Regions from separate parts of the Kosakonia sp. YIM B13571 genome, predicted to be linked through region 3. Evidence: predicted binding sites of a transcription regulator. Region 3 holds the regulator's gene; each other region holds the start of a gene.

Region 1 (3,889 bases), on a different contig from region 3:
TACGCGCGCACCCGCTTGCAACTGATCCAGATCCTGGCGCGAAAGCTGACCGTAAGTCGGATCGGTCGGCACCGAGAACATCACATCGCCATTTTCAGCAACGTAAGCATGATCGCGTTCCAGCAGGCGCTGGGTGATTTCAATAATTTCATGAATATGGTGGGTCGCGCGCGGTTCGCTGTCCGGGCGCAGGATATTGAGCGCGTCAAAATCCTTATGCATCTCAACGATCATCCGGTCGACCAGTGCAACAAAACTTTCGCCATTCTCATTAGCGCGCTTAATGATTTTGTCGTCAATATCGGTGATATTGCGGACATATTTCAGCTTATAGCCGAGAAAGCGCAAATAGCGGGATACCACGTCAAAAGCGACAAACGTACGGCCGTGACCGATATGACAGAGATCGTAAACGGTAATACCACACACGTACATGCCGACTTCCCCGGCATGAATAGGTTTGAATTCCTCTTTTTGGCGCGTCAGTGTATTAAAGATTTTTAACATCGAAGATTCCATGTGGACGTGTGTGGAACGAAAACCGCATATATTACCCGTAATTCAAACCCGAAGCAGCACACTTTGCAAGGTGATCCAGCCTCGCGGTTATGCTATAACAAGCGACTATCTCTGACCCACTGGCGGGTCTACGCACTACACTATCAGAACAGGATGCAATAATGGTTACTTTCCACACTAATCACGGCGACATCGTAATCAAAACCTTTGATGACAAAGCGCCTGAAACAGTTAAAAACTTCCTGGACTACTGCCGTGAAGGTTTCTACAACAACACGATTTTCCACCGTGTTATCAATGGTTTTATGATTCAGGGCGGCGGTTTTGAACCGGGCATGAACCAGAAAGTCACTAAAGACCCCATCAAAAACGAAGCCAACAACGGTCTGAAAAACACCCGTGGTACGCTGGCCATGGCGCGTACTCAGGCTCCGCACTCCGCTACTGCGCAGTTCTTCATCAACGTAGCTGATAACGACTTCCTGAACTTCAGCGGCGAAAGCATGCAAGGCTGGGGTTACTGTGTGTTTGCCGAAGTGGTTGAAGGCATGGACGTTGTTGACAAGATCAAAGGCGTTTCTACCGGCCGCAGCGGCATGCACCAGGATGTGCCGAAAGAAGACGTAGTGATTGAAAGCGTGGACGTCAGCGAGTAATTGGTGGCGACACTCTTTATCGCAGATTTGCATCTGCAAACAGAAGAACCGGCGATCACCGCCGGTTTTCTGCGTTTTTTGGCCGGTACAGCGCGTGAAGCCGATGCGCTCTACATTTTGGGCGATCTGTTTGAAGCCTGGATCGGCGACGACGACCCAAACCCGCTACATCAACAGATAGCCCATGCGCTGAAAGCTGTTGTCGACAGTGGCGTTCCTTGCTATTTCATTCACGGCAACCGCGATTTCCTGCTCGGCCAACGCTTCGCGCAAGCCAGCGGTATGCAGTTATTACCTCAGGAACAAGTGCTCAATCTGTATGGCCGCAACGTGCTGATTATGCATGGCGATACGCTCTGCACCGACGATGCCGGTTACCAGGCCTTTCGCGCCAAAGTACACCAACCCTGGCTGCAAAAGTTGTTCCTCGCCCTGCCGCTCTTTATCCGCCGACGTGTTGCCGCGAAAATGCGCGCGGGCAGTAAAGCCGCCAACAGCAGCAAGTCGCTTTCGATTATGGATGTAAACCAGCACGCCGTGGTGGAAGCCATGGAAAAACACCAGGTGCAGTGGTTGATCCACGGTCATACCCATCGCCCGGCAGTGCATGAACTCACCGCCAATAACGCGCCCGCATTCCGTGCCGTTTTAGGCGCATGGCACAGCGAAGGCTCGATGGTGCGCGTCAGCGACAGCGATGTTGAACTGATTTATTTTCCTTTCTGATTACGCTGGCGATGACACGTCAAACGCGCGAAAACATCGCCACGCAACCGTTTTCCTTGCCGGTTTTACATGCTATTCTCTGTGCCCTCTTATGTAGTCTGAAGCACACCCACAGGAGTTTTGAGACGTATGTCTTCAAGCAACCAACCGGCGCGCATCGCCATTGTTATGGGCTCGAAAAGCGACTGGGCCACCATGCAATTCGCCGCAGAAATCCTCGATACCCTGAACGTTCCGCACCATGTTGAAATCGTCTCCGCACACCGCACCCCGGATAAACTGTTTAGCTTCGCCGAAAGTGCGGAACAAAACGGTTATCAGGTGATCATTGCCGGTGCCGGTGGCGCAGCGCATCTGCCGGGCATGATCGCGGCGAAAACACTGGTTCCGGTGCTGGGTGTGCCGGTACAAAGCGCTGCGTTAAGCGGTGTGGACAGCCTTTACTCTATCGTGCAGATGCCGCGTGGCATTCCAGTAGGAACGCTGGCAATTGGCAAAGCGGGTGCGGCAAACGCTGCGTTGCTGGCCGCGCAGATCCTCGCGCAACATGATGCAGTACTGCACCAACGCCTGGCTGACTGGCGTAAATCTCAGACTGATGAGGTGCTGGATAATCCCGATCCGAGAGGCGCGGCATGAAACAGGTTTGCGTATTAGGTAACGGCCAGCTTGGCCGGATGTTGCGCCAGGCCGGTGAGCCGCTCAGCATTGCGGTCTGGCCGGTTGGGCTGGATGATGCGCCAGAAGCGGTACCGTTCCAGCAGAGTGTGATTACCGCCGAAATTGAGCGCTGGCCGGAAACGGCGTTAACCCGCGAGCTGGCGCGCCACCCGGCGTTTGTTAACCGCGATGTATTTCCGATCATTGCCGACCGCCTGACGCAAAAACAGCTATTCGACAAACTCGAACTGGCTACCGCGCCGTGGCAATTGTTGGCAGATAAAAGCGAATGGCCAGCGGTGTTTTCCCGCCTGGGAGAGCTGGCAATTGTTAAGCGCCGCGTGGGTGGCTATGACGGTCGTGGGCAGTGGCGCTTACGTGCGGGTGAAACGGATCAGTTGCCGGACGACTGCTACGGCGAGTGCATTGTTGAGCAGGGCATTAATTTTTCTGGTGAAGTGTCGCTGGTTGGCGCGCGCGCGCGCGATGGCAGTACCGTGTTTTATCCACTGACGCACAACCTACATCAGGACGGCATTTTGCGTACCAGTGTGGTTTTCCCGCAGGCTAACGCTGCGCAGCAACAGCAGGCGGAAGACATGCTTTCCGCCATCATGCATGAGCTGAACTATGTCGGCGTGATGGCGATGGAGTGCTTCGTCACACCCGGCGGGCTGCTGATTAATGAACTAGCCCCGCGCGTGCATAACAGCGGCCACTGGACACAGAACGGTGCTTCTATCAGCCAGTTTGAACTGCACCTGCGCGCGGTCGTGGATCTGCCGTTGCCGCCGCCGGTAGTGAACAGCCCGTCGGTGATGATCAACCTGATTGGCAGCGATCTGAATTACGACTGGTTGAAGCTGCCGCTGGTGCATCTGCACTGGTACGACAAAGAGGTACGTCCGGGGCGCAAAGTGGGCCATTTGAACCTGAACGATGATGACACCTCGCGTCTGAGCGCCACGCTGGAAGCGCTGGTGCCGCTGCTGCCGCCCGAGTATGCGAGCGGCATTGCCTGGGCGCAGTCAAAACTGCAGTAATCTCCCGCCGGGGAATTGATCTCCCTTGTTTGGGGCGTAAAATCTGCACGCTGGTGGGGTTACCACCAGCGTTTTGCAGAAGGAAGCCCAATGAACGACACCACGGATTATCTCGCCCTCCTGCGGGATGAAACGCCTCTTATTGATGTTCGCGCGCCGGTTGAGTTCGCCAAAGGCGCAATGCCTGCCGCCCTCAATCTCCCCTTAATGAACGACCGCGAACGCATGTTAGTGGGCACCTGCTATAAACGCGAAGGCGCAGAAGCCGCACTTCGCCTCGGGCAT
Region 2 (3,889 bases), on a different contig from region 3:
TTCTCTTCGCTGGCACCATTTCGAAAACGCCGTTCATTAATCGCGGTCAGCAGGGTGTTGAGAATGGCGGGACCTGCTTTCCAGATTTCATCCAGAAAGACAATTTCGGCTTCCGGTAAATAGCCGCTGGTTAAGCGCTCGTAGCGCCCTTCATCTTTCAATGCCTGGATGGAAAGCGGGCCAAACACCTCTTCCGGCGTGGAGAAACGGGTCATCAAATATTCGAAGGCGCGGGCATGTTTGAAGGCAAATTTCAGGCGGCGAGCAATCAGGCTTTTGGCTATACCCGGCGGACCTAAAAGAAACACACTCTCACCGCTTAGTGCCGCCAGCAAACAAAGGCGAATGGCGTGGCTGCGCTCAAAAAGCCCTTTTTCCAGCGCGCTGCTTAAACGGGAAATTCTTTCTGCTAATAAATGTGAGTGAGCCATAATAGATTTGCGTCCTTTCGCCGTGTTATCCGGCTTGCAAAAGCGAGTATAGACGTTCCTGAAAGGGCTTGTAATAGACTGAAGAACGGCTTTATTTTCTTTGCGCCAGATTAATGTGGCCGCATTTAGGGGTACGATTTCATAAATAATCGTGCATACTGTGCGCTTTTTGTGGGCCAAGGGACTAAGCACACATTGTGTCATTCAATCAAAAGATTAGTCTATGAGCACTGATAATAAGCAATCATTACCAGCGGTTACGCTTGCGGCGATTGGGGTTGTCTACGGTGATATTGGCACCAGCCCACTTTATACACTTCGTGAATGTTTGTCCGGTCAGTTTGGTTTTGGCGTTGAGCGCGATGCCGTGTTTGGTTTTTTGTCGCTCATCTTCTGGCTGCTGATTTTTGTTGTCTCCATTAAGTATCTGACATTCGTCATGCGGGCGGATAACGCCGGTGAAGGCGGGATCTTAACCCTGATGTCGCTGGCCGGGCGCAATACCTCCGCAAGGATGACCTCGGTGCTGGTGATCATGGGGCTGATTGGCGGCAGCTTCTTCTATGGCGAAGTGGTCATAACGCCCGCCATTTCGGTGATGTCGGCAATCGAGGGCCTGGAGATTATCGCGCCTTCGCTCGACGCCTGGATTGTACCGTTGTCGATTGTCGTTTTAACCCTGCTGTTTGCGATTCAGAAACATGGTACGGGGCTGGTGGGGAAGTTGTTTGCCCCCATTATGCTGGCGTGGTTTTTGATTCTGGCGGTGCTCGGTGTGCGCAGCATTATTGCGAACCCTGAAGTGTTGCAAGCGCTAAACCCAATGTGGGCGGTGAACTTCTTCCTGCAATATAAGGCTATCTCTTTTGTGGCGCTGGGCGCGGTAGTGCTGTCCATTACCGGGGTGGAGGCGCTGTATGCGGATATGGGCCACTTCGGTAAGCTGCCGATCCGCGTGGCGTGGTTTATTGTCGTGCTACCGTCGCTGGTGCTGAACTACTTTGGCCAGGGCGCGCTGCTGCTGAAAACGCCGGAAGCGATTAAGAACCCCTTTTTCCTGCTCGCGCCGGAATGGGCGCTGATCCCGATGCTGATTATTTCCACGCTGGCGACGGTTATCGCCTCGCAGGCGGTGATTTCCGGCGTGTTCTCACTGACGCGCCAGGCCGTGCGTCTGGGGTATCTGGCGCCGATGCGCATCATCCATACCTCGGAGATGGAATCCGGGCAGATCTATATCCCGTTCATTAACTGGCTGCTCTACTTTGCGGTGGTGCTGGTTATTGTCAGCTTCGAACACTCGAGTAACCTGGCGGCAGCGTACGGGATCGCCGTAACGGGCACCATGGTGCTGACCTCGATTCTCTCCACCACGGTGGCGCGCAAAAACTGGCACTGGAACAAAGTGCTGGTGGGACTGCTTCTGCTCCTATTCCTTTCTATCGATGTGCCGTTGTTCTCGGCGAACCTCGACAAAATCGTCTCCGGTGGTTGGTTACCATTAACCCTTGGGCTGGTGATGTTCCTGGTGATGACCACCTGGAAGAGCGAGCGTTTCCGCCTGCTGCGCCGTATGCATGAACACGGTAACTCTCTGGAGGCAATGATTGCTTCGCTGGAGAAATCGCCGCCGGTGCGCGTACCGGGCACAGCGGTGTATATGTCGCGTGCGCTGAATGTTATCCCGTTTGCCATGATGCATAACCTGAAGCACAACAAGGTGCTGCATGAGCGCGTGATCCTGCTGACGCTGCGTACTGAAGATGCGCCTTATGTGCACAATGTGCGCCGCGTGCAGATTGAGCAATTGTCGCCGACCTTCTGGCGTGTGGTGGCAAGCTACGGCTGGCGTGAAACGCCAAATGTGGAAGAAGTGTTCCACCGTTGCGGGCTGGAAGGGTTGAACTGCCGCATGATGGAGACCTCGTTCTTTATGTCGCATGAGTCGTTGATTGTGGGCAAACGGCCTTGGTATCTGCGCCTGCGCGGCAAACTCTATCTGGTATTGCAACGTAACGCGCTGCGCGCGCCAGATCAGTTTGAGATCCCGCCAAACCGAGTGATAGAACTGGGAACGCAGGTCGAAATTTAGTTCTGATGAAACCCCTCTTTAAGAGGGGTTTTTGCTATTAATTGCTGATGATTTCACTTAAATAAGTAAAGCTGTTTTTTTCATCATTTCGGCAAGCGAAACGTTTCGATATCGATCACACTTCTATAAAGTCAGGATGGTTTTCTGCACATTCTTCGTACTACACTGCATACAGCGAAACGTTTCGCTGATGGAGCGTAAAAAATGAAAAAAGGTCGTGTGCTGAACGCTGACATCTCGTCAGTCATCTCTCGTCTTGGTCATACTGATTCGCTGGTGGTGTGTGATGCCGGGTTGCCGGTGCCGCGTAACACGCAACGTATTGATATGGCATTAACTCAGGGCGTGCCTTCCTTTATGCAAGTACTGGAAGTGGTGACGACGGAAATGCAGGTTGAGTCCGCGATTATCGCCTCGGAGATTAAGCAGCATAATCCGCAGCTCCATGAAACGTTGCTCAAGCATATTGAGCAGCTGCAACAACACCAGGGAAATAGCATCGAAGTGCGGTACGTTACGCACGAGCAATTTAAAAAACACACCGCGGACAGTCATGCGGTGATTCGCAGCGGGGAGTGTTCCCCGTTTGCGAATATCATTCTCTGTGCTGGCGTGACCTTCTGAGGCCATCATGGACGCGTTATTGCAACTCAAAGGCATCGACAAAGCCTTTCCCGGCGTAAAAGCCCTCTCCGGCGCGGCGCTTAATGTTTACTCTGGCCGCGTGATGGCGTTGGTTGGTGAAAACGGTGCCGGCAAATCAACGATGATGAAAGTGCTGACGGGCATCTACACCCGTGATGCCGGTTCGCTGCTGTGGTTGGGCAAAGAAACCACGTTCACCGGGCCGAAATCCTCCCAGGAAGCCGGTATTGGCATCATCCACCAGGAACTGAACCTGATCCCGCAGCTCACCATTGCCGAGAACATCTTCCTCGGTCGTGAGTTTGTGAATCGCTTTGGCAAAATCGACTGGAAAAAGATGTTTGCCGAAGCCGACAAACTGCTGGCTAAGCTGAATCTGCGCTTTAAAAGCGAGCGGCTGGTCGGTGAACTCTCGATTGGCGATCAGCAGATGGTCGAAATCGCTAAAGTGATGAGCTACGAATCGCAGGTCATCATTATGGATGAGCCAACCGATGCCCTGACCGATACCGAAACCGAATCGCTGTTCCGCGTCATCCGCGAGCTGAAATCGCAGGGGCGCGGCATCGTCTATATTTCTCACCGCATGAAAGAGATCTTCGAGATTTGCGATGACGTGACCGTCTTCCGTGACGGGCAATTTATTGCCGAGCGCGAAGTGGCCACGCTAACCGAAGATTCGCTGATCGAGATGATGGTTGGCCGCAAGCTGGAAGATCAA
Region 3 (3,889 bases):
GGCAGCTTGAAGAGTGGCTTGCCGTTCCGCTGTTTGAGCGCCGTCATCGGGATGTAGAACTTACGCCTGCCGGGGTCTGGTTTTTGAAAGAAGGGCGAGCTGTTATCAAAAAAATGCAGGTCACTCGTCAGCAGTGCCAGCAAATCGCCAATGGCTGGCGCGGGCAACTGGCGATTGCCGTCGACAACATTGTAAAACCTGAACGTACCCGGCAATTGATCGTCGATTTCTATCGCCATTTCAGTGATGTTGAGTTGCAGGTTTATCAGGAAGTCTTTAACGGAGTCTGGGATGCGCTTGCTGATGGGCGGGTTGAACTGGCGATTGGTGCAACGCAAGCAATCCCCGTCGGTGGACGTTATGCGTTTCGTGATATGGGAATGCTGAGCTGGAAATGTGTGGTTTCCAGCCGCCATCCGTTGGCGTCGATGGCAGGCCCGCTTAGCGACGACACCTTGCGCAACTGGCCTTCACTTATCCAGGAAGATACGTCCCGTTCGTTGCCGAAACGTATTACTTGGCTGCTGGATAATCAGAAACGCGTGATTGTCCCTGATTGGGCATCATCAGAGGCTTGCTTATCTGCAGGGTTATGCGTGGGAATGGTACCGGCACACTTTGCCCGCCCGCGCCTCGACAGTGGCGACTGGGTTGCGCTGACCCTGGAAAATCCCTTCCCGGATGCGGCGTGCTGTCTGACGTGGCAACAAAATGAGGCTTCCCCAGCGTTAAACTGGCTGCTGGAATATCTGGGGGATAGTGAAACGCTGAATGACGAGTGGTTACGGGAGCCGAATTAACGGCTCCGTCAGAAGCGGTTAGCGGCGGTAGTCGCGGAACGGGCCATCGGCCACGGAGCGGCGCTCAACCAGGCGCGGGTGCACTTCAATAGACTGTGACTCTTCGCGCTTGTTGACGATGCGATCAAGCAGCATGGTAAACGCCGTTTCCCCCAGCGAATCTTTCGGCTGGTGAATCGTGGTCAAGGCCGGGGTAAAGAAGCGTGAGTTGCGAACATTGTCATAACCAATCAGGGAAATATCCTGCGGTACGCGTAAACCCATTTCATCGGCAGCGCAAAGCGCGCCCATCGCCATAATGTCGCCGCCGCAAAAGACTGCGGTAGGGCGATGCGTTTGACCAAGGATTTGCTGCATTGCGCGATAGCCGGATTCCGGCTCGAAATCACCCTGTACTATCCAGTTTTCCGGCACAGTAATAAGGGCTTCTTCCATCGCTTTCATAAAGCCTGCCAGGCGGCCAGCACCCGTGTTACGCTCCAGAGGCCCGGGGATCACGCCAATATCGCGATGTCCACGATCGATAAGATAACGCCCGGCCATGTACCCGCCTTCAAAGGCGTTATCAATAACGGAATCAGTAAAGTCGGCCTTCGATTCGCCCCAGTCCATCACCACCATGGGAATATGACGGTACTCTTCCAGCATGCTCAATAGTGATTCCGGGTATTCGGAACACATCACCAGTAAACCATCGACGCGCTTTTGCGCCATCATCGACAGATAAGCGCCCTGTTTTTCCAGGCTATTCCAGGCATTGCCGAGGATTAAGGTGTAACCCTTCTGGAAGCACTTTTTCTCTATGGCTTCGATAATTTCGGCAAAATAGGCTGCTTCGCTGCTGGTTGCCAGCAAGCCGATCGATTTTGTGTGATTGACTTTCAGGCTGCGAGCGACGGCGCTGGGGGAATAGTGCAACTCTTTAATTGCCGCCCACACGGCGTTGCGTGTCTCTTCGGCGACGAAACGGGTTTTGTTGATTACATGTGATACGGTTGTAGTGGAAACGTTTGCTCGTTTCGCTACGTCTTTAATCGTTGCCATCAGATATCACTCCAGACCATATCATAAGCTCCTGATAATACTTTAGGTAAACGTTTGCCTTTAATCACCCTGTACCCATCAAAGGGGGTGCGGTACGCCGGGAAAACGACACGGGACGTCAGGAGGGGAGTCAATGGCCGGTACGCTAATAAATTTAGCGTCGAATTTTGTCTGATCTTGAGCAAAAGGGGAAGTATTAAAACGTTTCTCCTGTGAATTCCCGCAAGATTTTTAAGATAATTTGTGCAAAAATGCGTTATCTCACTTTTTGTGGGGAAATTAAAAAGGGGAAAATTGATGAGCACCGATCTGAAGTATTCTTTAGTTACTACCGTCATCGTTCTGAGCCTGATTGTTTTCGGCGGCCTGACTGCTGCACTGCATTGATCTATCGCGAGGGAGAGCCTTCTCCCTCGTTTTTCTTCCCCCCGCTATTGTTATCACTTCTGCAATAATCTTTTGTCATTCTGCTAACTTCTGTTTTTTGTGATTGCTGTCATACTTTTGACTTCAGCGACAGGGTCGCAAGTCGGCATGTCTTTTTTGGAGTGACAGATGAAAATTAATTTCCCTTTGCTTGCCCTGGCGATTGGCGCCTTCGGCATTGGTACCACCGAGTTTTCCCCGATGGGATTACTGCCGGTTATTGCCCGCGGCGTTGACGTCTCTATTCCGGCGGCGGGGATGCTGATTAGCGCTTATGCTATCGGTGTGATGGTCGGTGCGCCGTTGATGACGCTGTTGCTGTCGCACCGTGGCAGACGCAACGCGCTGATCTTTTTGATGGCGATTTTTACGCTCGGTAACGTGCTATCGGCGATTGCACCGGATTACACCACATTAATGCTGGCGCGTATCGTCACCAGCCTGAACCATGGTGCTTTCTTTGGTCTTGGCTCGGTGGTGGCAGCAAGCGTTGTCGCGAAAGAGAAGCAGGCTAGCGCGGTGGCGACCATGTTCATGGGACTGACCATTGCTAACATTGGCGGTGTACCTGCCGCAACATGGCTGGGTGAAACCATTGGCTGGCGTATGTCGTTTATGGCCACCGCCGGGCTGGGTGTGATTGCCATGGCGAGCCTGTTCTTTTCGCTGCCGAAAGGTGGGGCAGGTGAGCGCCCGGATGTACGTAAAGAGCTTTCGGTGCTGGTACGCCCACAAGTGTTGTCTGCGCTGCTGACGACTGTGCTCGGCGCAGGTGCCATGTTCACGCTGTATACCTATATTGCGCCGGTGCTGCACACCATTACCGATGCCACTCCCGTCTTTGTGACTGCGATGCTGGTGTTGATTGGTGTTGGCTTCTCCATTGGTAACTATCTCGGTGGCAAACTGGCGGATCGCTCGGTCACCGGCACGCTGAAAGGTTTTTTGATCTTGCTGATTGCTATCATGCTGGCGATCCCGTTCCTGGCGCGCAGCGAAGTGGGCGCGGCCATTAGTATGGTGGTATGGGGGGCGGCGACGTTTGCGGTGGTTCCGCCGTTGCAGATGCGCGTAATGCGAGTTGCACACGAAGCACCTGGGCTTTCATCGTCGGTCAATATCGGTGCCTTTAACCTCGGTAACGCGCTGGGCGCGGCAGCCGGTGGGGCAGTGATTTCCGGTGGGCTGGGTTATGATTTCGTACCGGTCATGGGCGCGATTATTGCCGGGCTGGGCCTGCTGGTGGTGCTGTTCTCTGGCCGCTCACAGCCAGAACGTGCTTATGCCGCAGCAGAATAAATAGCAGAAATGCAAAAAAGGAGGGGCAAGCCCCTCCTTTGCTTTATGCCACGTTTATGCAGCGAAATTTTTGGCAACGAATGACCAGTTTACCAGCGCCCAGAAATGTTCGAGGTAGTTCGGACGCGCATTACGGTAATCGATGTAGTACGCATGTTCCCACACATCGACGGTTAACAGCGGGGTTGCATCGCTAGTCAGCGGAGTGCCCGCATTAGACGTTGAAACGATGGCCAATGCGCCATCCGCTTTTTTCACCAACCACGTCCAGCCCGCACCGAAGTTTTTCACTGCAGAATCGGTGAATTGCGCTTTGAATT

What was found. Region 3 encodes PurR, which represses purine synthesis genes. Its sites were predicted from a motif close to CANGCAAACGTTTGCNTG; they were not measured.
Region 1: the regulator PurR is predicted to act here: its motif matches at 1,942-1,959, upstream of purE (5-(carboxyamino)imidazole ribonucleotide mutase).
Region 2: the regulator PurR is predicted to act here: its motif matches at 2,696-2,713, upstream of rbsD (D-ribose pyranase).

The regions. Positions count from the first base shown of each region.
Region 1 is NZ_JBHZPL010000001.1:779,934-783,822, forward strand. Features, by position in the region: gene cysS (cysteine--tRNA ligase) at 1-507, opposite strand, end outside; gene ppiB (peptidylprolyl isomerase B) at 681-1,175, shown strand; gene lpxH (UDP-2,3-diacylglucosamine diphosphatase) at 1,179-1,901, shown strand; gene purE (5-(carboxyamino)imidazole ribonucleotide mutase) at 2,031-2,540, shown strand; gene purK (5-(carboxyamino)imidazole ribonucleotide synthase) at 2,537-3,604, shown strand; gene mnmH (tRNA 2-selenouridine(34) synthase MnmH) at 3,695-3,889, shown strand, end outside.
Region 2 is NZ_JBHZPL010000004.1:497,594-501,482, forward strand. Features, by position in the region: gene ravA (ATPase RavA) at 1-431, opposite strand, end outside; gene kup (low affinity potassium transporter Kup) at 655-2,523, shown strand; gene rbsD (D-ribose pyranase) at 2,728-3,147, shown strand; gene rbsA (ribose ABC transporter ATP-binding protein RbsA) at 3,155-3,889, shown strand, end outside.
Region 3 is NZ_JBHZPL010000002.1:168,598-172,486, forward strand. Features, by position in the region: gene punR (DNA-binding transcriptional activator PunR) at 1-800, shown strand, start outside; gene purR (HTH-type transcriptional repressor PurR) at 819-1,844, opposite strand; gene ACFX4O_RS05935 (YnhF family membrane protein) at 2,142-2,231, shown strand; gene ACFX4O_RS05940 (MFS transporter) at 2,400-3,569, shown strand; gene sodB (superoxide dismutase [Fe]) at 3,624-3,889, opposite strand, start outside.